DNA from 3 places in the Siphonobacter sp. BAB-5385 genome. Region 3 is predicted to be linked to each of the others. Evidence: riboswitches for the same ligand, from Rfam matches in the RefSeq annotation. Region 3 holds a riboswitch; each other region holds the start of a gene.

Region 1 (7,498 bases), on a different contig from region 3:
GGTAATTACGGGTGGCTCCGGGATAAAACTGCCGGGTTAAGATCACGTTGGTGAAATAGCGTTCGTTAAACAGGTTATTCACATTCGCCCGAATGCCCACGCGGTTCAGCTGATACCCAAGGGCCACATCGACGGTTCGATAGGACGGCAAAACGTACGTATTCGCCGAGTTGGCGAAGGCTTCGCTTTGATAGTTGAAGCCCACCCCGGCATTCAGCCCTTTCAAGGTTTTTTGCTGAACCGTGTAGTTTAGCCAGGCATTTACCAGATGCTTCGGAGCCAGTACCGCCGTTTTACCCGCCACGGGGTTTACCTCCGCACTGGCGTAGGGTAAATACTGGGCTTTGGTGAAGGTATAACCCACCGTCAAATCAAGGCCCGCGACGGGATTGCCCTGAGCCTCCACTTCGAAGCCTCTCGATTCCGCCGAACCTACGCGTTTGAACACGCCACCGGGCAGACCTTCCACCTGATTGTCTTTTCGCATGTAGTACACCGAAGCCGAAGCGGCAAATTTTGATGACAGCTCCAGTCGGGAGCCCACTTCAGCCTGATAACCCGTTTCTGGATCGAACGTCTCCCCATTTGGAGCTACCCGGCGAGAGGGTTTGAAATACGTTGAGTACGAGGCGTAAACGGATAAAGGTTCAATGGGCTGATAGACTAGGCCCAGCCGATAGGTCAGGGCATTCCGGGCTATGGTTGATTTCGCTCCGTAGTTGGTTACCCGGCGGTCTTTGTCCACCTGATCGGTGTAATATTCGCCTTTGAATACATCGTAACGCAACCCGACTAATGCCTTGATTTTCTCGGAAAACCGGATGAAATCCTGTAAGTATATTCCGTGTACCGTTTCATCCGTAGCCCGGTAATAGGTATCGTAGTAATCGATATATCCCTGGTTTTCAATCGGGTTTTGTACGGGAATGGTTGCTCCTTTGCCGGGACCAAAAATCGTACCGTTATACGTTTTACGGTCCAGTACGCTAAGCGAATACCCCAGCAAAATCTTCTGCGAAACCTTGGCGGTGTTGAGATCGTAGGTCAGCTCCAGCTGATTTTGTAAGGGCTTGGTGAGGTGATTGAAGTAGTAGGGAAACGAGCGGGTAATGGAATCCCGCCGGGTATTGAGCGTCAGTTCTTCCGTTGAAAAATAATCGATGTTATCGTCCGAATACGAGAGCTGATTGGAAAGTTTCAGGTTGGCCATAAGCTGCCGCACGTAGCGAAACTGAACATCCGTTCGCGTATGCTTTAAAAAATCAGCGGGGTCGTTGTAACGCGTCATTAGATCCATGCCGGGAACCAGCACGCCGCCCGCCAAAACGGGAATACCCGAATCCGTGCGGTACACATCTTTATTGGCTCCTAACGACAAATAAAAGTAGTCCTTGCGGGTGGGTGTATATTCCAGGGCCACGTAGGCATTGTTAGTAGAGATACCCGCCTGCCGGAAACCATCGGTATTCGACACCCCGAAATCCATCCGGTACCGAAGCTTCGGGTTGATCGAACCACCCGCACCAGCCCGCATCCGACGGGTATTGAAACTCCCGTAAGTCGCGGAAAAATTAGCCCTGAAATCGGCCGTAGGCTGTTTCCGCACGATGTTGATGATACCACCCAGAGCCGAGTGCCCAAAGAGGACGGAAGCCGGGCCTTTCAGTACTTCGATGCGTTCGACGTTGGCTAAATTCGTGTTGGGGGCACTGGTGGAAATGTTATGTCGCTCATCCCGAACGCCATCCATCAGTACCACGAAATTGCTGAACCCGCGAATGGTGAAGTGCTGAAAACCGCCGTAGGTGTTGTTGGAACGAACGCCCGTAGTATTTTTCATGGCATCCCCCAGATCATCAATGCCGCGTTGCTCGATGGTTTTTGAGCTGACCGAGCTGGTAGACAAAGGCAGATCCCGCAGCGGAACATCGATTTTGTTAATCGCCGAAAAGGAGCGGTTTCGCTGACTGGTTACCGTCACGACCGAAAGCTCGTGGGTTTTCTGGTTAAGCTGATAATGCAGGGGCAGGGTTTCGCCGGCTTTGACCTGTACCTGAACCTGACGCACTTCGTACCCGATACCGCTCAGCGTGAGGGTATACGCTCCCGCCGGAATTGCCTGCAACTTAAAACTGCCGTCGGCCTGGGTGATTGCTCCCAGGCCCATAGGTCCAGACGAATAGAAATGCCGGGTATGGGTTCCTGGGTTTCCGTTTCAATTCGCCCTTCCAGCGAACCGTTTTTGTGTTGCGGGAATGCCTTTAAGAGTACACCGCAGAGGAGTACCCAGGTGGTAAAAAGGGCTTTGCTACTTAATCGTGAAGTAGAAATGGGGAGCATAACTTTTAACTAAAAGGTTAAAAGTTCTTCGCTTGCGTTCTCGCTAATGATGAGACAGGAATACAGAGGAAATCAGGAAAGCTTACGCACGGGCATACGCATATCGGCACAGTGGTGCCCCTACAACAAAGCAAAGCTCCCCTTGATAACGCTCTAAACCGTGAAAGCATGATCAGCTAAGAAAAAGGCAGGTCTCCTGACTTGTTCCATTTCAGACGCCTTCCCATACCGAATGATACAGTGGCTCAGTTGTCTGAAACGTGTGCAGTGTACAGTTTTCCGTTTACAGTTTTCAATTATACAAGTATTGAAAACGGAAACGGTCAACCGCAAACTGCGTAGAACTTACAGTTGCACGACAGCTCGTGATTTACACACGATTCCCTATTAATCTGTCTTTCGACAGAACCTTTTTCCGTGGAATAAGAAGTAAAGAACTTGAATGAGGCCGCGAAGGTAGGCTAAAAATGATAGATTAAAGAAGGAAGAGGTAACATTACCTAATGTCCTTGTTCAACCTTACTCAGGTTTAGCCCGATTAACTACGGTTTAGCCAGGCCCTGCAAAAGAGGAAAGTCAATAGGAAGGCTTCTATCGTTTTACCCGCCGAGCGGCTAATTTAGGCGTTTGCAGCCATTTCAGTGTCGCTCCTGTTTTCAGCTCTTAAACCCGTCCCTGACTCCAAGGATTGGTAGAGACGATTCAGTATAGAAGTGAAGGTAACGCTTCTTATTTGCCCACAATCTCTTTTCTGAAATGCTTCCCCCAGTTGCGTAATTCGACCAACAGGTCTTTCATGGACAGGCCCAGAGGGGTCAGAGCGTATTCTACCGTGACGGGCATACTATCATACAGCGTACGGGTAATGAGCTGATTTTCTTCCAGTGCCTTTAGTTCCTGCGAAAGCATTTTGGGCGAGATCTCCGGAATATCCCGCTGGATTTCACCGAAGCGTTTGTTGCCATACGTCAGGGAGATGATAATGGGAATCCGCCATTTGCCCTGAATGACTTCCATGGCATCTTTGGCTACTTTCAATTCATACTGGCAAGCGGGTTCGGTGCTTTTCATGTTTGGTAATGGTTCATACGTACTTACTCCCAGGTAACTACTTACCCACAGGTAACAGCTATCTTTTCGAAAGTGAATGTAGCTAGTTTTGTCGCATTCACATTATTGAACAAGATCATTCATGAAAAATCTGTTTTTTCTACTCGCGTTTCTAGTATCCACCGTCAGTCTGGCCCAGTCACGTACGCCACGAACCTTTCTGCTCGTGCACGGGGCCTGGTCGGGTGGATGGGATTACGCTAAAGTGGATGCCTTACTAACGGCTAAAGGGGATAAAGTCTACCGACCAACGCTTACGGGTTTGGGCGAACGCGTGCATTTGTCCAATGCCAACGTCAACCTCAGTACATACATCTCCGATATTGTCAATGTGATCCGGTTTGAAGACCTGCACAACGTAATTCTCGTCGGACATAGTTACGGCGGCATGGTCATAGCGGGCGTGGCGGAGCAGGTACCCGACCGCATCCGTCAACTCGTGTACCTGGACGCAATGGTACCCAATGATGGGGAAAGTGCCAGGGATGTGTGTGGTCCGATCTGGGACGCCTGATGGTATCGCACATCAAAGACAGCGTGATGACCTATCCCTTCGGTCCTACCAAACCCACGCCGCCCATGGACGTACCTCAGCCCATTAAAACTTATACGGAGCCGCTAAGAATTAGCAATCCACGGGTTAAATACATTCCAACTGCTTTCATTGTCATGACGAAAAACGGCAAAAGTGATAGCCATACGGACGCCATGGGCCTAAGTCGGGCCAGGGCCAGAAACTGGAAGATTTACCCCTTCGAAGGCGGCCATTACTCCATGCGGGAACAACCCGAAAATCTGGTAAAAAAACTGGAGCTGGTACTGGGGAAGTAATGGCTGAGGATTCGTTCGTAACTGTATCTTGAGTATTAATCAGTTATGAAGCATTTCCTTCAATTCCTCAGGAATATATAGGAGTCAAGTACTCCGGAAAACCTTTCAGAGATCGAGTCTTAGGTTGTGTTTTATTAAACGACGAGGGCAGGAACGGATGCAATCCATTCCTGCCCAACCGATCGAACCTACGGCTCTCGACAGAATTCTAAGAACCATACAGAATCGTTGAAAAACTCAGGTACTATCCGCAAAAACGCTAATTTAGTCGAGTCGGACTGTACCCGCAGAGGTCCCCATCGGCTCCTCCGCAGTTGACGGACGGGGAGCGTTTTCAATGGCCTCCAATAGCCAGACGGGAGGTTCCCCGGCTGGCTGGTCGCCCGAGGTCGTAGTCGTACCGGTATTACTGCTCGCGGGATCTGTTCCCTGGGGCTCTCCGCCGGCGTAACTCGGCGTTGAGTCCGACGTTACTGAGCCGGGAACGACTTCGGTTTTGGGATCTACTTCAATGGTTATTTTCATGGCGATGCTAGTTCAAAACCGCGTACCGGGCCTCGATATTGACGGGTACGTTGGTCAGATTTTTGATTAATACCCAATAGGTTACGTACGTGGCGTTAGCCCGTTCTACGCGGGTTTCCCATTCCACCTGGGGGGCTCCAGTCCGTGGTGACGTAGGTACCACATGCCAGATGACGTGCCAGCTAGCCGGCCAGTTGAACGTATACCACTGGGCGGAGGCATTGGCCGCTACCGTACCCGTAAATTGAACACCAACTCTCATGATCGTGAAGGTTTGAAATAAGGTTAAGAAAAATTTGTATCCGGGTTATCAGACCCCATTGTTTCAGCAGGTTGAGACTACCAGCCCAGTACCGTAAACCTCCCTTCAAAATTCAGGGGCCGGTTACTGAGATTGGTTACATTGAGCCAATAGGTAATGAAGCCATCCGAAGCCCGCTCTACCTGCGTTTTGATTTTAAGCTGCGGAGCACCGGGTACCGGCGTAGTAGGAACGGCCGTCCATACGACGTGCCAGTGAGCGGGCCAATTGAACGTATACCAGCGACCTGTAGCATTGGCCCCCAAACTGCCCGTAAACTGCACGCCCGACCAGGTATTGGTTTGTAAGACGAGCGGAATCAACTGGCGTAAGTTGGGACGATTACCGATCCGTTGCGTGAGCGGACGTCCGGTTGCGGCCTGTTGGGGAGAACCCGTCGTGCGGAGTACTTCCCGGGCCCGGGCGGGCGTCAGCGGGATGCGACCGTAAGCCCGAAGAATGCCCTGCAAACAGGCCAGGGTTCCGACAACGATCGGCGAAGCACTCGACGTACCGTTGAACGTATCGGTATACTGTTCGTTTTCGGGTCCTCCCTGTAAATCCCCGTACCCCGTGGTCGTCACTTCCCAACCCCATCCCTGCACGTCGATCATGGAACCAAAGTTGGAAAAATTGCAGCGTGCCCGGTCGGTGTATACTTCTCCACTACCCGTCTCGGCGTTGCGTCCGTGCGTACCGGGAGGCGGATTTCCTGCTCCTACTACCACGGCCCCCGAGTCCCGGTTGGCCCGGTTAAACGGATTCCGCCAGGTCGCCGGAAAACCCGTCAAAGCCGTATTATAGCCCGCCGCATCGAGGTTGTTGTTGCCATTGCCGGCAGCTTCGACCACAATGACACCCCGACTGACGGCATAGCGAATGGCGTCAAAATCGGCAGGCCACCATTCCACGGTCGTAAGGCCCAGGGTTGGGTGCGAATACTGCTGTTCAATCAGGATGATGTCTCCCGGCCGGAGGCTATCGGCTGCCAGCTGGATCACCTGGGGTAGGTTATAGGTCATGGCCGCATCCCGGTACACCGAAATAGCCCGCAGGTTAGCATCCGGCTAATGCCCGTTACCCCAATCGTATTGGTATCTCCACCGATTACACCCAGTACGGCTGTTCCGTGGTTTTGCCAATCGGCTCGCTGTACGCCGCTGAGTAATCCGCCCGAGTTCTGAGCCAGATCTTCGTGCGTAAAATTCCAGCCCCTTCAATGTCGATCACCTGCACATTCGCTCCCCGTCCACCCGGATACGTCCAAGCAAACACTGCATCAACGCCCTGGGGCGATGCCTGCAAATAGCCCTGTCGATCGACAAAACTAGGGGTAACCGGTACGGAAGGATCCGGAGCGGCGGACCGTACCGCTGTTTCAATGAAAGGCAACGTGGCCTGCGGCTGTACGTAAGCTCCCTCAACTTCTTCCCGTTGCAATAAGGACTGAATCAGAGGGTCTGCCTGCTCAGCGGGCACTTCCGTAACGTAGTATACGCTTAAATCAGGAGCGGATTCCGCGGAGGTTTCCAAGGTGGATAGCCTTGCGGGGGTATCGTTGAACAAAGGCCGGAACGATACGGATTCTGCTGCCGGGGTATTCGCCAATAGGGTGGCTCCCTGCTCCGGCGAGAAACTGGGCCGGACAATCACGACTACCTGCGTCCGTTGCGGACCTTCCGGGCCGCCGGCAGTCGGCGGTTCGCCCGGGAAAGGCTTGGTTGTTTTAGCCATCAGTTAAACAGGTTAAAAGGTTGAAGAATAGTATCAGACTTGTAAACACTTGCTGGCAAAATCAAACTCTTAGTCGCAACCGCACCCACGGATGGTAACACCATCGCTCCTGCTTTTCAGGAATATGAAATGCGTACGAAAGGGAGTGTCCTTTTCAGTAGGGGCATTACTTGCTTTCTCTACCTGCCGGTGTTTGATACAGCTTTTGTGAGGAGAACAGGTACGGCAAAAGCTGTAATAGAAGATTCAAACCGCATTCTATTGATTCACAGCGAAGCGAATGGTAAGGTTTGATTTTATTACCTTTGCCGGATGAACATTTCCTCGACCTCACCCACCCCGACTACGACAGACTTCAAAGGTTTTAAAGTCTACCCAATAGCCGGAGTGGCCAACCCTGCCCAACCCCATGGTCGGCGGGATTTTTATAAAATCGTTTTGATCAGCGGGGAAATGACGCTGAATTACGGCGGACAAAAGATCGATCTGAGCGGCAGTAACCTCATTCTGCTCAACCCCCGGGTGCCTCATGCGGTAGAACACCGCACGGAACGAAAGGGATTCGCCTGCGTCTTTACGGAAACTTTTCTGGCGGGTCGGGAACGTACGGAATTGCTCCAGCACTCACCCTTGTTTCGGTTCGATGGTTCGCCCGTT
Region 2 (7,498 bases), on a different contig from region 3:
GGCCGCACAATCGGTTTAAGCGAGCCATCGGCTTCTTCCAGCGGCGTCCAGTGAATCAGGTCATCGGATTGGGCCAAAAACAGATTCGTATCGCCAAAATACATCCAGTACTTTCCATTGATCTTTTCGGCTACAATCTGATCCCCCTTTTGCTTCGCTACGATGGCTCCGGATTTTGACCAGGTATTCAGGTGTTTGCCTTCGCCGAGTACGGGGCCGTGTTTCGTCCATTTCCGTAAGTCCGGGGAAGTGGCCAGCATCATCCGGGCCGTTTTTCCATCGTAGGCCGTATAGGTCATGACGTAATCGCCCTGCGGACTTTCCACAATACGCGGATCTTCGGAACCACCCTCCCACTCGTACTTTTTCTGGGCGTCGTTGTCGGGAAAGAAAATGGGTGTATCCTCTTTTTCGAAATGCAGGCCATCGGTACTAATCGCTAGCCCTAGTCGCGAAACGCCCGCGTATTTGCCCAGTTTATCTTCGGCCCGGTATACCAGATAGACTTTCCCATCCCGTACCACCGCCGCCGGATTGAATACGTCTTTTTCTTCCCACTTCACGTCTTTTTTCCAGATGGGGTCACGGAAGGTTAATGCGGGCGAGGGTACCAGAACGGGATTCAGACTATCCACTTTTTCGAAGGGAAGCATGGCCCAGTCGGTACCGGTTGAGTCGGGCGAGGTAGTGGTTTGCTGGGCCGTCTGGCGGTCCGTAGAATTTCGGCAGGCAGTCAGGCTTAGCCCCAGGGCTGCCGAAAGCAGAAGTAAGGATTTCATAGGTTTGCGAGGCCCCCCCTTAGATACGGGAACTTCACAAATAAACAAAAAATCAGTTAACTACCGAGCTTATCCAGCGATCAAAGGCGGGTTCCGGACCCAGTTCGAATACCTGGATCTGACCGTAGGAAACCTCAATTTTAAAGATGTTTTGCAAGGGTACACCCAGCAAAGCCGCCCATACGCAACGTACGACTCCCGCGTGGGTTACGACCGCCACCCGCTGATGAGGTACGTTTCGCAGTTCATTCAGAAACTCGTTTACCCGCGTATACAGTTGCCGTAAACTCTCCCCGTCCGGCGGGGCTACGTCAACAAAATCATCCATCCAGGGATCGAATTCCGTTCGGGTAATGTTGTTCCAGGCTTTTTGTTCCCAGCTCCCGAAAGATACTTCTTTCAGTCGATCATCCGTTTGTACTTCCCGGGCGGGCAACTGCCCGGCCAATTGCGTACAACGCTGTAAGGGACTACTGAATACCACATCAAAGATTTCCGGACACCGATCTACGATTCGCTGTGATTCAGCGGCAAACGTTTCGGCCAGAGCCATTTCACTCTGCCCATAACAAAGCCCCTGGGCCTCTTTGACGGCGGTATGACGAATTACAAACACTTCCATCCCGCGTATAGACTAAGGTAAAAAATCACTTCACTCACCTGCTGAATGGCACCCAGGCAATCGCCCGTATACCCGCCGATCCATCGATTGAAGTACTGAGCTAGTATTACTTTACTGCCGAACGCCAATACTGCCGCCAATCCCAGCCAGTAATTGGGTAAGGTCAGCAGGGATACCAGGCAAAAGAAGAATCCTACGAACAACGTTGGCCTCTTTAATCGGGCGGAAGCCATCGGTTTCACTTTACTGGTATCGATATCCCGAACGTAGGCGTGCGTATCAATCATGGTGGAGGCGATAAAGCGACTTACGATTTGTCCACTCAGAATACCACTCCAGAAGAGATGAGGGGAAACTCCCGCTATTTCCAGTAAAATCAGAAACTTCAAACTCAGTAGCAGACCCAAGCCGACTACTCCATACGTTCCGACCCGACTGTCTTTCATAATCGTCAGGATTTGCTCCTTGGTCCAGCCACCGCCAAAGCCATCGCATACGTCCGCGAAACCGTCTTCGTGGAAGGCTCCCGTCGTTAGGATTCCAGCAATCATACTCAGCAAAATACTGATCGTTTTGGGGAAAATCAGTTCACTACTGAAATAGACCGCCAGCATCATTCCCCCCACGATGGCTCCAATCAGGGGGAAGTATTTGCGGGAGGCATTGAGTTGTTCGGCCCCGTAGCCAACCCAGCCCGGAATGGGAATGCGGGTGTAAAAACCCACCGCCGTTAGGAATAATCGTAATTCAGTCATCAAGCGAAGAAACACCGGCTTCGGCGAAAGTAGACATTTGATTGAGAAAGGCCACGGCATTTTTCAGCAGTGGATACGCCAAAGCACAGCCCGTACCCTCGCCTAACCGCAGGTTCATCCGTAACAAAGGTTCCGCTTGCAGAAAATCCAGTAGTAAGCCATGTCCCTGTTCGGCGGAATGGTGGCAGAAGATTACGTTCTCCAACACCTCCGGCTGTATCCGGCTGGCTACGAGCAAAGCAGCCGTCGAGATAAAGCCATCCACCAGCAAGACCATGTGTAACGAACGGGCCGTTAGCATAGCTCCCACCATCTGGGCGATTTCGAAGCCTCCGTAGGTTTGCAGGATTTTATAAGGGTCGGTGGGCGAACCGTGCCGAGTCAGAGCCTGCTGCAATACGCTTCGTTTACGGGATAGCTGATCCGTCGTCAGTCCCGTTCCTTTGCCCACGCACTGGTCCAGCGGGATGCCCGTACAAACGCTCATGAGCATACTCGCCGAGGAAGTATTTCCGATTCCCATTTCCCCAAATCCGACGACATTACAGCCCGTTTGCTGTAAGCTCTGTACCAGTTCCGCTCCTTTGGCCAGACAGAATTCCAGCTGTTCAACCGTCAGGGCGGGACCGTGTAGAAAACTAGCCGTTCCGTAGCCCGCTTTCGCAGCGATTAAAGAAGAATGCTCCGGAAAAGCAGCGTTCACGCCCGCATCTACGACGCGTAAATCCAGACCATTTTCCCGGCAAAAAACGTTGATGGCCGCTCCACCCCCTAAAAAATTAAGGACCATCTGATACGTCACTTCCGCTGGGTATGCACTCACGCCTTCCGCCGCAATCCCGTGATCAGCGGCAAATACCAGGATCGTCGGATTGTTCAACGCAGGAGTCTCCGTTTGCTGAATCAGACCGATCCGTAGGGCCAGCGTTTCGAGTTGACCCAGGGCTCCCAGCGGTTTGGTTTTTAGATCAATCTTTCGACGAAGCGTTTCTTTTAAAGTCATCGGGGGTGTTTTGGTTTAAGGTTTGAATGGTTTGATAGGTGGTTTAAGGGCTGTTTGAAGTAGACACATTCGCTAAAGCCTCCACTCAAACGCTTGCTATTGAGCTGTACTAAAAACCCCAACGGGGTTCAATTTGCTTAGCCCGAGGTTGCACCCCGGGCCAGACCCTTCAGCTTACGTAGTTCTCGTATTAAAACTGTAATCGCACGCCCGCCGTAAAGTTTCGGCCCCGGGTATTGTATCCGTAAATGTCAAAATACTGCATATCAAACAGATTACGGACATCGCCGTATACGCGTAGGAAAGTATTGATCTGGTAGTCGGCGTAAACGTCCAGAGTGGTGTAAGGTTTCAGCTCGACAAGCTCCGTTTGGTAGGTTTCACCGTTGTAGAATCGATCTGCACGTTTCCCTAAAGAGCGTACTGTAGCGGAAGCAAATACTTTCGGGGTAATCTGATAACCCAGCGTCGCATTGACCAAAATCTTTGGGCGACGGAATAGATTATTAAACGTCGTATCGCGTCCATTCACGGGCTGCGTAACCTGCCCGGTCACGTAAGTCGCATTCGCCGTCAGCGACCAGCCGTTTGACAGGTAAGAGCCTTCGAGTTCGAACCCATGATCTTTTTGCTGATTGTAATTCACATACCGGCCATACGGAGGCTGACTGAGTGACTGGAAATCGATCACTTGTTTAATTAATCGATCAAAGTACAGTACCCGTATATTGGACTTTTTGTCTTTGTTAAACCATTGTACCCCCAGCTCCAGCGAACGACTGGTTTCCGGTTTCAGGCTTTTGTTGCCATATTCCGAATACAACTGATACAACGTAGGCGTTCGGAAGCCACTGGAGAGATTGACAAAGGCTTTGTATCGATCCTTGAACAGATACGAAGGATTGACCGAATACGTAACATTGCTTCCGTACAACGAATGGTGATTATACCGGCCACCCAATTCCAGAGCAAGGTTGGTTCGACTACGTAACAGAGCGGTTACGTAGGCACTTATCAACTGCGTATGAGCCGTATCTTTTTGAATGGGTGGGCCGTATGGATTAGCCTGATAGGTATTTTGTGAACGAAGATCGGCTCCCGTGATGAGATCAAACCAGGGTCGTATATTCCAGGAATGGTAGAGTTCGGCGAAATGGGTATTCCCCTCAAAACTCGACTGATCCAGCTCGGATTTCCGGTCAAAGGTCGTAAACGCATAATTGGCCGTCAGCTTTCCGAGTTTGTGCGTATACTCAAAACCCGTACCGGCCATTTTCATGGTATTGGTATAGTCGTATTGAGTACTATCCTTGAAGGCTCCCCCGTCAAGTTCATTTCGGTACCAGGAATACATGCCCCGTACTTTCCAGAGCAACTTCGATCCCAATTGGATTCCGCCGTTGAACAAGGCGTTATCCTGCCAGAAACCGTCTTTGTCGAAGTTTTGATTGCCTTTGGCATCGTATGCCGCCGAAAACCCATCGGAACGTAACCGCGTGTACTGGGCGTTGAAGTATCCGGCTTTGGAAGAACCATTCAGGCCCACCGTACCCCGAAACGTACCATAACTCCCGCCCTGTACCGTAGCCGAAGCTCCTAACGGACGGTCGCCTTCCTTTCGGGTGAAAATGTTGATGACCCCCACCACGGCATCCGAGCCGTACAGAGTAGACTGGGCTCCTTTCAGAATTTCAATCCGTTCGATTTCGCCCACGGAAAGTAAGTTCAGATCGAAGGTGTTGTTGATACCGGAGGGATCGTAAATGGGTACGCCGTCGAGTAGAATCAAGGTATTGCCCTGGCCGGCTCCGCGTACGTATACGTCCTGATTGGTACCGAGAGGCCCCTGGGCACCAACTACCATGAAGCCAGCCTGACGCGAAAGCAATTCACCGACGGACTGCGTAGCGTATTTTTGCAGGACTGAATCCGGGAGTACAGTGACGACTTTTCCGGTCTGGGAGAGTTTCTGATCGGTACGGTTGGCCGTCACGGTGACGGGTTCCAGCTGGGTTTCCTGAGCCCAAACAGCGGTCGTAGCCAACAAACAGAGAAGGGTACTTTTGGTAAAAACGCTCATCGTTTTCTGAATAAAAGAGATGATGAGCAATCCGGTTACGCGAGGCGAAAGGCATAAACGATACGGACGGGCGTCAGAGCCACCCGCCAATAGTCTACCTTTCCTAAACGACTTTTCACCCGAAAGCTCGAAATGGATTTCGTTTCAGGCAGGTCTTCTGGCTCGTTTCATCCCAGACGCCTTCCCATACCGGAACGGATACAGTGGCGATTTGTCTGGAAACTTCAGTTTGCAGTTTTCGGTTGTCTGTTTTCAGTTAAATACGATTACCCATTAACTGAAAACGATAAACCGTAAACTGTAAACTGACCGAAACTTACAGCTACGGGGATAGCCCCGGATTTGCACCGGTGTTCCCTTTTAATCCGGTACCGGGAGGTACCGAAACCTAAAACGTCCGCAAAAGTAGGGAAAATAAAAATGCTGACCCGGTATTTCTCCGAATCAGCATTGGGGAATGAGATTGAGGTCTGATGGGGTTTCAGTGAAGTTTCAGGTTTAAATGGTTTTAGGTGTGAAGAGCGTTTGAGAGGGGTTTCAGTGGCTTGTAAGTACAGTGAAATGACCCTAGGCTATGAAGTTAATAACCTATTTCGCTCAACCTTGCACCCTACTTAAATTTCAAACTTCACTCAAACTTGAAACGCTATTCAAACCCCAACAAACTTTAAACTTTACTCAAACTTCACACCTTTTCAAACTTCAAACTCTCTTTTCAAACCTAAAACATTCCCTATTCATAACTCAAGCCATACTGCTTCAGCACCTCTTCGGGTACACCTTCCCAATTGTTGGGGGTGTTTCCTACGTAGCCGAGGTCGTCAAAGCCCATGCGGGTGGTGTAGAAACCGGTAAGCGTCATGTCACGCATTTTGTTGAAGAAAGCTACTCCCTGAGAGTACTGGGGCTTGGCCTGTTCAGGGTAGGCAATGTCATCGACGATTTCGATTTGCTGGGGCTTCGTCAGTTCTACGAACTTCTTGTTAAAGCGTTTGCGGCTTTCGCTGTCGAGCCAGGCCAGCCCACCCCGCAGGGGCGTCTGGTGTACGGGCTGGTCTTTCGCCATAAACTCGATGAACGCGGGTACGCCCGCCTGCGAGGCACTCCCTGACTTCTGATCGGCGGGAAGGATGATGTCGCAGAGGACCGTAATCGTTTTCAGCTCGTGCGGCGTAAAGAACTTTTCCGCCATGAGTTTGGCATCCCGAATGGCTTCGGATTTCTGCCGTCCACCGGGAATGGGTAGCGGTTTCTCAGGCGGTGCCGCCACCAGGTCCGTCGAAGGAACCGTAGCCATGCCCAGCGACCCGAGTGCAATGGATTTAAGTGTATCGCGACGTTTCATGCGTATCAGTTTTCAGTTGCCTGTTTTCGGTTTTCAGTAATTAGTACGTCTACTCCGTCCAGCCCTGATAATCCAACGCTGGTTCCTGTAATTGATTTTTGTCAGTAGAGCCTTTGTATTTACTTCCTCTGATTTCCGTTTTTGACAGATAGGAAATAAATCCAGCGATCATTTTCCCTAGCTCATCGGCATCTGCGTACACTTTTTCAAAGATCTCTGTTGAAATGTACTGACGATCTAATGCTCGGTATAACTGAGATTTGACTTCCGTTAACGAACCTTTGGCGATTCCCAGAAACTGGATAAACTCACCTTTGCTCCCTCGTCCAAAACCCTCAGCAATATTGTCCATGACCGAATCTGCCGAACGCCTGATCTGTCTTCGATGGTCAAAGTCCATGCCAAAGGGACCCGTCCCCGTTAATTCAAAAATCAATACAGAAAATACCCTAGCTTTTTGCCAGATTTTTAAATCCTCAAATCGCTGAACGGTAGCCATAACTGAAAACTGTAAACCGAAAACAGAAAACGCTTTATAAATTCTTCTGTTTCACCTGATCAATGATGTAGTCACTCGTTCGCATAGACATCGCCAGGATCGTCCAGGTTACGTTTTTGTCGCCCTGGGTAACGAACGGAGCGGCGTCTACGACGAACAGGTTCTTCACGTCGTGACCCTGCATGAACGAGTTCAGAGCGGATTTTTTGGGATCGCTGCCCATGCGGACCGTACCGATTTCGTGGATGATTTTGCCGGGAGCTTCCAGGCCATAGTTCTGTTCTTTCCCCGGTTTATTTCCTAACGCAATACCTCCCATTTCGTGGATCATTTCTTCAAACGTATCCTGCATGTGCTGGGCCTGCTTCACTTCGTTTTCCGACCATTTGTAGTGGAATCGCAGCGTAGGAATCCC
Region 3 (7,498 bases):
CATCCATCCGGGCAATGGCCTCCATGATGTCGTTGAATTCCGAGTAACACATATGCGTGTGAATCTGCGTTTGATCCGCTACGCCCGCAGCACTTAGCCGGAACGCGTCCACGGCCCAGGTCAGGTACGTCGCCCAGTCCGCCCGCCGCAGGGGCAATCCTTCGCGAATGGCGGGTTCGTCAATCTGAATGATCCGGATGCCTGCTTGTTCCAGTTCCTGTACCTCATCCCGAATCGCTAAGGCAATCTGGAAGGCCGTATCCTTACGTGGCTGATCATCCCGGACAAAGGACCATTGCAGGATCGTGACCGGACCCGTCAACATCCCTTTCATATATTTCTCGGTTTTCGATTGAGCGAAGGTCGTCCAGCGTACCGTCATGGCTTCGGGACGTTCTACGTCACCGTAAATAATCGGTGGCTTCACGCAACGACTGCCGTAACTCTGTACCCAGCCGTTTTGGGTGAATACGTAGCCCGTCAGTTGCTCACCGAAGTACTCCACCATGTCGTTACGCTCGAACTCGCCGTGTACCAGCACGTCCAGCCCTACTTCCTCCTGCCAGCGAATGGACCTTTCGATTTCGGTTTCTACAAACGCTTCGTATTCAGCCTGGCTTACTTCGCCTTTCTTATACTTCGCTCGCCATTGCCGCACCTCGTCGGTTTGGGGAAAGGAACCAATGGTAGTCGTGGGGAAGAGTGGTAATTGCAGACTTTCTCCCTGAATTTGCTGACGAATAGCAAAGGTACTATACCGCTCAAAATCATCCGTTTGCACGGCCTGTACCCGCGTTTTAACGGCAGTTTTGTGAATCAGCGGACTCGTCCGGCGACTTTCCAGAGCCACCTGATTTTCCAGCAGTAATCCCTGAGCTTCTCCCTTGGCCAGACGTCCCAGCGTCACTACTTCACCGAGTTTCTGCTTGGCAAAGGCCATCCAGTTTTTGATTTCCGGCGTCAGTACGGCGTCGTTTTTCTCTAGATCCAGGTCATACGGCACGTGCAGCAGGGAGCAGGACGGAGCAATCCAGACGCGATCTTTACCCAGTACGTCCACCGCTCGCTGAATGAACGTCAACGATTGCGTAAAGTCATTTTTCCAGACGTTTCGTCCATCTACTACGCCCAGCGAAAGGATTCGTTGCGAAGTGACAAAACTGGTATCGGCCAGCATGGCTTCCAGTTGTTCGTTGCCCCGTACCAAATCCACGTGCAAAGCCGCTACGGGCAGTTGCAGGGTCAGAGCCAGGTTGGGCTGTATGCTTTCAAAATACGTGGCAACCAGCAAGGACAGCTGAGGTACTGCCCGAGCCAGGTATTCGTAGGCCTGTTGAAAAGCGATTTGCTCATTCTCGGATAAGTCCAGCGTCAGGCAGGGTTCGTCGAGCTGTACCCAGGTCGTACCTCGGGTAGCCAGTTCGCGTAGTACGTCGGCGTACACGGGCAACAAGGGTTCGAGCAGATCAATGCGATGGAAACCCGCTTCTTTTTCTTTGCCCAGCAACAGAAACGATACGGGGCCAAGCAGGACGGGCTTCGTCAGAATACCCATTTGCTTGGCATCCTCAAAGTCGTGAATGATTTTGTCGGAATACCGTTTAAACTGCTGATTTTTCAGAAATTCCGGAACGATGTAATGGTAATTAGTATCAAACCATTTCGTCATTTCCATCGCCTTGATGTCCAGCCCATTCTGCTGAATACCCCGGGCCATAGCGAAGTAGATTTCCAGCTCGCGATTACTCTTGCCGTCAATCAGCGACTGGTAACGCTCGGGTACCGCTCCTACCATCAGGGCCGTATCCAGTACCTGATCGTAAAATGAAAAGTCGTTGGAAGGAATCCACTGGATACCCGCTTCCTGTTGCGTTTGCCAGTTTTGCCGACGGACCTGCCGTCCGGCCCAGAGGAGTTCGTCTTTGGAGATTTTTCCGGCCCAGAATTGTTCGCTGGCCCATTTCAGTTCGCGTTTGCTGCCCACACGGGGGTAGCCCAGGTTGTGCGTAACCATGTTGTTTGTGTTAAAAAAGGGTTTGAAAAAACGCCTCTGAAACACCCAACCCGCCAAAAAAGGTGAATTGTTACGAATGCTTAGGCATACGATCTCCGGCTCACGTTCGTCGCTGAACGTCAGAAGAAGAATACACGTTTTCGACCCCGCTCTGAGCATCAGAACCGGGCGAAGAAACGCCTACAACATTTGTAAAATCAATGCGTGCATCAGGCCTTAGTCGTGAAGGCATGACCATTGAGAAGGTTGGCAAGTCTCCTGGCTTGTACCATGCTGGCCCCCCTTCTCATTCCTCGCGGAACAATGGGAAATTTGGGTAGCACGTGTTTCGCTGCGGCGAAACGGGTACTTACAGTAGCACGTCTGCTCGTGATTTACACACGATTCCTTTTTCATTCCTTGGGGAGCGAAGACCTCCCCACGAAACCAACCATCCGATTGACGGGCATTACAAAGAACGCCGCAAATATAGAGCATAGTTTTTTTAAATACGGAAGCAGAATCTTTTTTAGAAACGACAACGGCCCGCGTACCCAGACTTGCAGCGTATATCTTTTTAGCAAACTTTTAAGAGGTTTCGCTTAAAAACTCGTCAGGTTTAGGGAAGTTTGGCCGAATTTCTAAATTTGTTCCGTTCTTGACTAACGCTTCAGAACTTTGTTACCGCGTGGTCTTACCATTACTCATTTAAACTTCTGATTCTATCTGATGAAGACGCTGAACCAGTACAATTTCGCCGGAAAAAAGGCACTTGTCCGCGTAGATTTCAATGTCCCTTTGAATGACCGCTATGAAATTACTGACGATACCCGCATCAAAGCTACGATCCCCACGATTCAGAAAATTCTGAACGACGGTGGTTCGGTAATCCTGATGTCGCACCTGGGTCGTCCGAAAGATGGTCCTACCGAAAAATATTCGCTCAAACACCTGGTTAATGCCCTGTCGCTGATTTTCAACCGTCCGGTAAAATTTGCCGATGATGCCATTGGTCAGCAGGCTGTAGATCAGGCCGCTAACTTACAGCCCGGTGAAATCCTGCTGCTGGAAAACCTCCGTTTCTACAAAGAAGAAGAAAAAGGAGATGTAGCTTTTGCCGAGAAATTGTCTCGCCTGGGTGATGTTTGGGTAAACGATGCTTTTGGTACAGCTCACCGGGCCCACGCGTCAACGGCGGTAATCGGTCAGTTCTTTACTGACAAAGTAAGCGGTTACGTCATGCAAGCCGAACTTGACAACGCTCAACGGATTCTGGATAATGTAGAGCGTCCGTACACGGCGATCATGGGTGGAGCGAAAATCTCCGATAAAATTCTGGTGATCGAACGCCTGCTGGATAAAGTGGATACGCTGATTCTGGGTGGCGGTATGACCTACACCTTCACGAAAGCCTTGGGTGGACAAATCGGAAATTCCATCCACGAAGACGACAAAATGGAGCTGGCTCTGGAGCTGATTGAAAAAGCGAAAGAAAAAGGTGTAAACCTGCTGATGCCGCTGGATACGGTGATTGCCGATAAGTTTTCCAACGACGCCACCAAAACGACGGTTCCCGCCGGTCAAATTCCCGAGGGCTGGGAAGGTCTGGACATTGGACACCAGTCGATCGTAGTATTCAAAGAAGCCATCCTGAATTCGAAGACGATTCTCTGGAACGGCCCCATGGGCGTATTTGAATTCCCGAACTTTGCTGTAGGTACCAACGCCATTGCGGAGTACGTAGTAACGGCAACCGAAGAAAACGGAGCCTTCTCACTCATCGGTGGTGGTGATTCCGCTTCTGCGGTAAACAATGCCGGATACGGTGACCGCGTAAGCTACGTATCGACGGGTGGTGGAGCTCTGCTCGAATACATGGAAGGCAAAACGCTTCCCGGTGTAGCCGCTCTGGATTAATTTCCTGAAGCTATACCCAAACGACAAAGAGCCGATCCCGTGGGATCGGCTCTTTGTCGTTTATTGCTTGCTTACTCGGCCAGCTTAAACTTTTTCGCCAGAGCAAACACTTCTTTGAACGATTTCGTAGTCAGCTGAGCGTCTTCGAGGGCATTGTGAAATTCGGCGTCTTCCCGTTCCAGTCCAAAATAACCCGCAATGGCTTTCAGACTTAGCGACTTGGGTACAGGTTTGCCATTGGCTTTCAGTACTTCAAAGGTGAAATAGCCGAGCGTATGCAGATCCAGCAGTTTGTTGGAATACGGCCATTTAATTTTCTCTTCCCGGTAGGCGTACCGCAGGAAATTAATATCGTTGATGACGGATTGTCCGCTAATGATAACATCCCGCAGATACTGGGAATTATCCAGCGTCTGGGTACGGCCCCGGAGGCGACCGAGCTTTTCCAGTATCCACTCTTCAAATTGTGGGATGACGTCGTAAATCATGGGAGCGTCGTCGAGATCGCTCAGACTCAGACCGTGAATTTTGGCTGAATATTCCGAGAAAGCTTCTTCGTTTTCCGGATAGACATTCGACAGGTACGTTCCCAGTTCATTCCAGTCATCATCGCACAAAACGGCTCCAATTTGTATGATTTCATTCCAGCCGGGTTCACCTCCGGTCATTTCCAGGTCTAAAACAAGATAAGGCATCGGTTCAAGTTGAGTAGAATTCAAAGATAAGGCAACAGCCCTATTATTCACCGGATTTCGATTCAGGAATCCGTAAACCAGTCATTCCGGGAATTTTGTTCAAATGATTGCGTAGATTATTAGAATAGTACAAAAATATTCAAAACTCTTCAGGCTATTTGTGCGTTAATTTTATAGAAGCCATTAAAGTACGACCGTTTGGTCACAGCCCGAAAAGTACCATGATCTATAAAACACTTATCAACCCCAAGAAACGAATCATTGAGCTTGAAAAAACAATTTTAGATGAAATCGAGCTCAAAAAGACTACTTTTTTATACGCATTCCGGATTTTGTTCGGAGCAGCCATTGCCTGGATGTTACTCGATTTACTGCATATCGAGAAAAAAGAATGGGCACTTATTTCAGTAGCCATCGTCTCCGAGCCTGATTTTGGTGATCTACGTCGCAATACGATTTCCAGGATTATTAATACTATTAGCGGCTGTCTGATTGGTATTGTTTTTATCGTCCTGACGGGTGTTAATATCTTTTCCCTCTTTCTAGCCATTGCGGTAGCCATCTTCATGGGTACACTCATCAAACGGTATCCTTCTAGCTGGAAACTGGCTCCCTCTACGGTAATTGCTGTCATGACGCCAGCGATTTTTCAGCAAGCTTCCTGGCAGGATGCTCTTGAAATTGCCCTTCTCCGTACCTCGGAAGTAACCTTGGGCTGTATTGTCGCCTTTCTGGTCGGCTGGTTTTTCTCCGTGGTAAAGCGGAAGTTTAATTTCTAGGTTTCGGTTCCAGGCCAGGGGTCGAAGCCCCTGGTTACAACAGGGGCCACCCCTTCGGGGTTTACCGGGACGCTGAAATCCTTCGGTAGTGTCAAACTTCTGAAACCTTTCAAACGTTAAACGATCCCTACAAGGCCTTTGGTAACGGACCAGCCCCGCCTGCCTTTTATATGTATTTTCTTCTATCCATTCTTTTTTCCAGGAATTACACGAAACTTGTGGCCGCAGTAAAAATGCCGATCTAAATAGGGTATTACCGCCCTCGATCTGGTCTTTTCTTACAAAAACCAACAACAAGGATGAGTGTATTTAGTCTTGCCGGAAAAACGGCGGCCATTACCGGCGGTGGCAGTGGTATTGGCCGGGCCATTAGTGTCGAATTTGCCAGTCAGGGTGCTCATGTACATATTCTGGATCTGAGTGCGGAAGGGGCTCAGGCGACGGCTCAGGAAATTGAGTCAGCCGGTGGTAAGGTAACCGTACACGCCGTCAACGTAACGAATCAGGGCGAAGTACTGGCCGTTTTCGAGGCCATTGGCTCGCTCGACATTCTGGTCAACAACGCGGGTATCGCCCACGTCGGTAATCTGGAAAAAACGACCGAAGCGGACCTCGACCGTATCTACAATGTTAATGTCAAGGGAGCGTATAACAGCCTCTTTGCCGCCGTGCCAAAAATGAAGGCTAAGGGCGGTGGCGTCATTCTGAACCTGGCGTCCATTGCGGCTCTGGTCGGTATTCCGGATCGTTTTGCGTACAGCATGAGCAAGGGAGCCATTCACGCCATGACCTTATCCGTAGCGAAGGATTACCTGAAGGATAACATTCGTTGCAACAGCATCTCCCCCGCCCGCGTGCATACGCCCTTCGTGGATGGCTTCATCTCGAAAAATTATCCGGGTCAGGAAGAAGAAATGTTCCAGAAACTCTCGGCTACGCAGCCCATCGGTCGGATGGCGAAACCCGAAGAAATTGCTCAGTTGGCTTTGTACCTTTGCTCGGATGCAGCTTCGTTCATTACGGGTGTCGATTACCCAATTGACGGCGGTTTTACTACCTTGAATAACTAGTCTATCTTTTATTAACTCCTCTATTCGCTCATGAAAAAATTACTAACGCTGTTAAGCCTGAGTACGCTTTTGTTTGCCTTTCGGGCCGATAAACCCAAGAAAATCATCTTCTTCGGTGACTCCATTACTCAGGCAGGCGTAAGCCCCACCGGGTACATCACCAAGCTGGCCAGTATGCTGGATAAAAGCAAGTACGAACTGGTGGGTAAAGGCATTGGTGGTAATAAAGTGTACGATTTGTACCTGCGGATGGACGAGGACGTACTGGCTCAGAAACCCGATGCCGTAGTCATCTGGGTGGGGGTGAACGATGTCTGGCATAAAGCTAGCTCGGGCACGGGTACGGATCCCGACAAGTTTGAGAAGTTTTATCAGGCGATCATTAACAAACTCAAGGCTCAGAATATCAAAGTAGCCCTGACGACCCCCGCCTCGATTGGCGAACGCCCGGATAATACCAACCAGCAGGACGGTGACCTGAACCGTTACAGCCAAATCATCCGGAATCTGGCGGCGAAAAACAACCTTCCCGTCGTGGATTTGCGGAAAGCATTCATGGAATACAACCTGAAAAACAATCCGAAAAACGAAGAGAAAGGCATTCTGACGACGGATCGGGTGCACCTCAACGATACGGGCAATCAGTTTGTAGCCGAACAAATGGCGAAAGTAATCGAACAACTGTAAGCTCATTATCTCATCCCGGAAACCCGACATTTCCGGGATGTTTCGTTTCTAAACCGATGAAAAGACTTCTGCTTACCAGCTTTATTTGCCTCTCCTTCCTGCGAATTTCGTTTGGACAAGCGTACCAACCCAGTCCCGAAAACCTGGCGGCCCGGCAGTGGTTTCAGGATGCCCGCTATGGTTTGTTCATTCACTGGGGCGTCTACAGCATTCTGGGCGATGGCGAATGGGCCATGAATATTCAGAACATTCCCGTGTCAGCCTACGAGAAACTGCCTAAGTTCTTTAATCCAACGGCGTATGATGCCAAACGCTGGGTACAGATTGCCAAAAATGCGGGGATGAAATACATCACGC

What was found. A riboswitch is a leader RNA that binds a small molecule or an ion and turns the genes downstream of it on or off. The one in region 3 is predicted to bind cobalamin.
Region 1: it holds a riboswitch for cobalamin, as region 3 does, so the genes downstream of both, BWI93_RS02635 (TonB-dependent receptor) here and metE (5-methyltetrahydropteroyltriglutamate--homocysteine S-methyltransferase) in region 3, are expected to answer to the same signal.
Region 2: it holds a riboswitch for cobalamin, as region 3 does, so the genes downstream of both, BWI93_RS06890 (TonB-dependent siderophore receptor) here and metE (5-methyltetrahydropteroyltriglutamate--homocysteine S-methyltransferase) in region 3, are expected to answer to the same signal.

The regions. Positions count from the first base shown of each region.
Region 1 is NZ_NMPS01000031.1:164,280-171,777, forward strand. It holds gene BWI93_RS02635 (TonB-dependent receptor) at 1-2,167, opposite strand, end outside; cobalamin riboswitch at 2,509-2,768, opposite strand; gene BWI93_RS02640 (helix-turn-helix domain-containing protein) at 3,070-3,411, opposite strand; gene BWI93_RS02645 (alpha/beta fold hydrolase) at 3,533-3,964, shown strand; gene BWI93_RS02650 (hypothetical protein) at 3,940-4,281, shown strand; gene BWI93_RS02655 (hypothetical protein) at 4,546-4,806, opposite strand; gene BWI93_RS02660 (hypothetical protein) at 4,814-5,068, opposite strand; gene BWI93_RS02665 (S8 family serine peptidase) at 5,146-6,129, opposite strand; gene BWI93_RS02670 (hypothetical protein) at 6,215-6,841, opposite strand; gene BWI93_RS02675 (AraC family transcriptional regulator) at 7,154-7,498, shown strand, end outside.
Region 2 is NZ_NMPS01000070.1:147,547-155,044, reverse strand. It holds gene BWI93_RS06910 (glycoside hydrolase family 130 protein) at 1-779, opposite strand, end outside; gene cobC (alpha-ribazole phosphatase) at 832-1,401, opposite strand; gene BWI93_RS06900 (adenosylcobinamide-GDP ribazoletransferase) at 1,386-2,156, opposite strand; gene cobT (nicotinate-nucleotide--dimethylbenzimidazole phosphoribosyltransferase) at 2,149-3,159, opposite strand; gene BWI93_RS06890 (TonB-dependent siderophore receptor) at 3,350-5,329, opposite strand; cobalamin riboswitch at 5,369-5,646, opposite strand; gene BWI93_RS06885 (gluconate 2-dehydrogenase subunit 3 family protein) at 5,973-6,584, opposite strand; gene BWI93_RS06880 (four helix bundle protein) at 6,634-7,083, opposite strand; gene BWI93_RS06875 (GMC oxidoreductase) at 7,118-7,498, opposite strand, start outside.
Region 3 is NZ_NMPS01000206.1:2,915-10,412, reverse strand. It holds gene metE (5-methyltetrahydropteroyltriglutamate--homocysteine S-methyltransferase) at 1-2,014, opposite strand, end outside; cobalamin riboswitch at 2,245-2,460, opposite strand; gene pgk (phosphoglycerate kinase) at 2,723-3,910, shown strand; gene BWI93_RS20295 (PolC-type DNA polymerase III) at 3,982-4,605, opposite strand; gene BWI93_RS20290 (FUSC family protein) at 4,827-5,384, shown strand; gene BWI93_RS20285 (SDR family NAD(P)-dependent oxidoreductase) at 5,684-6,454, shown strand; gene BWI93_RS20280 (SGNH/GDSL hydrolase family protein) at 6,485-7,141, shown strand; partial or broken gene BWI93_RS29745 (alpha-L-fucosidase) at 7,198-7,498, shown strand, end outside.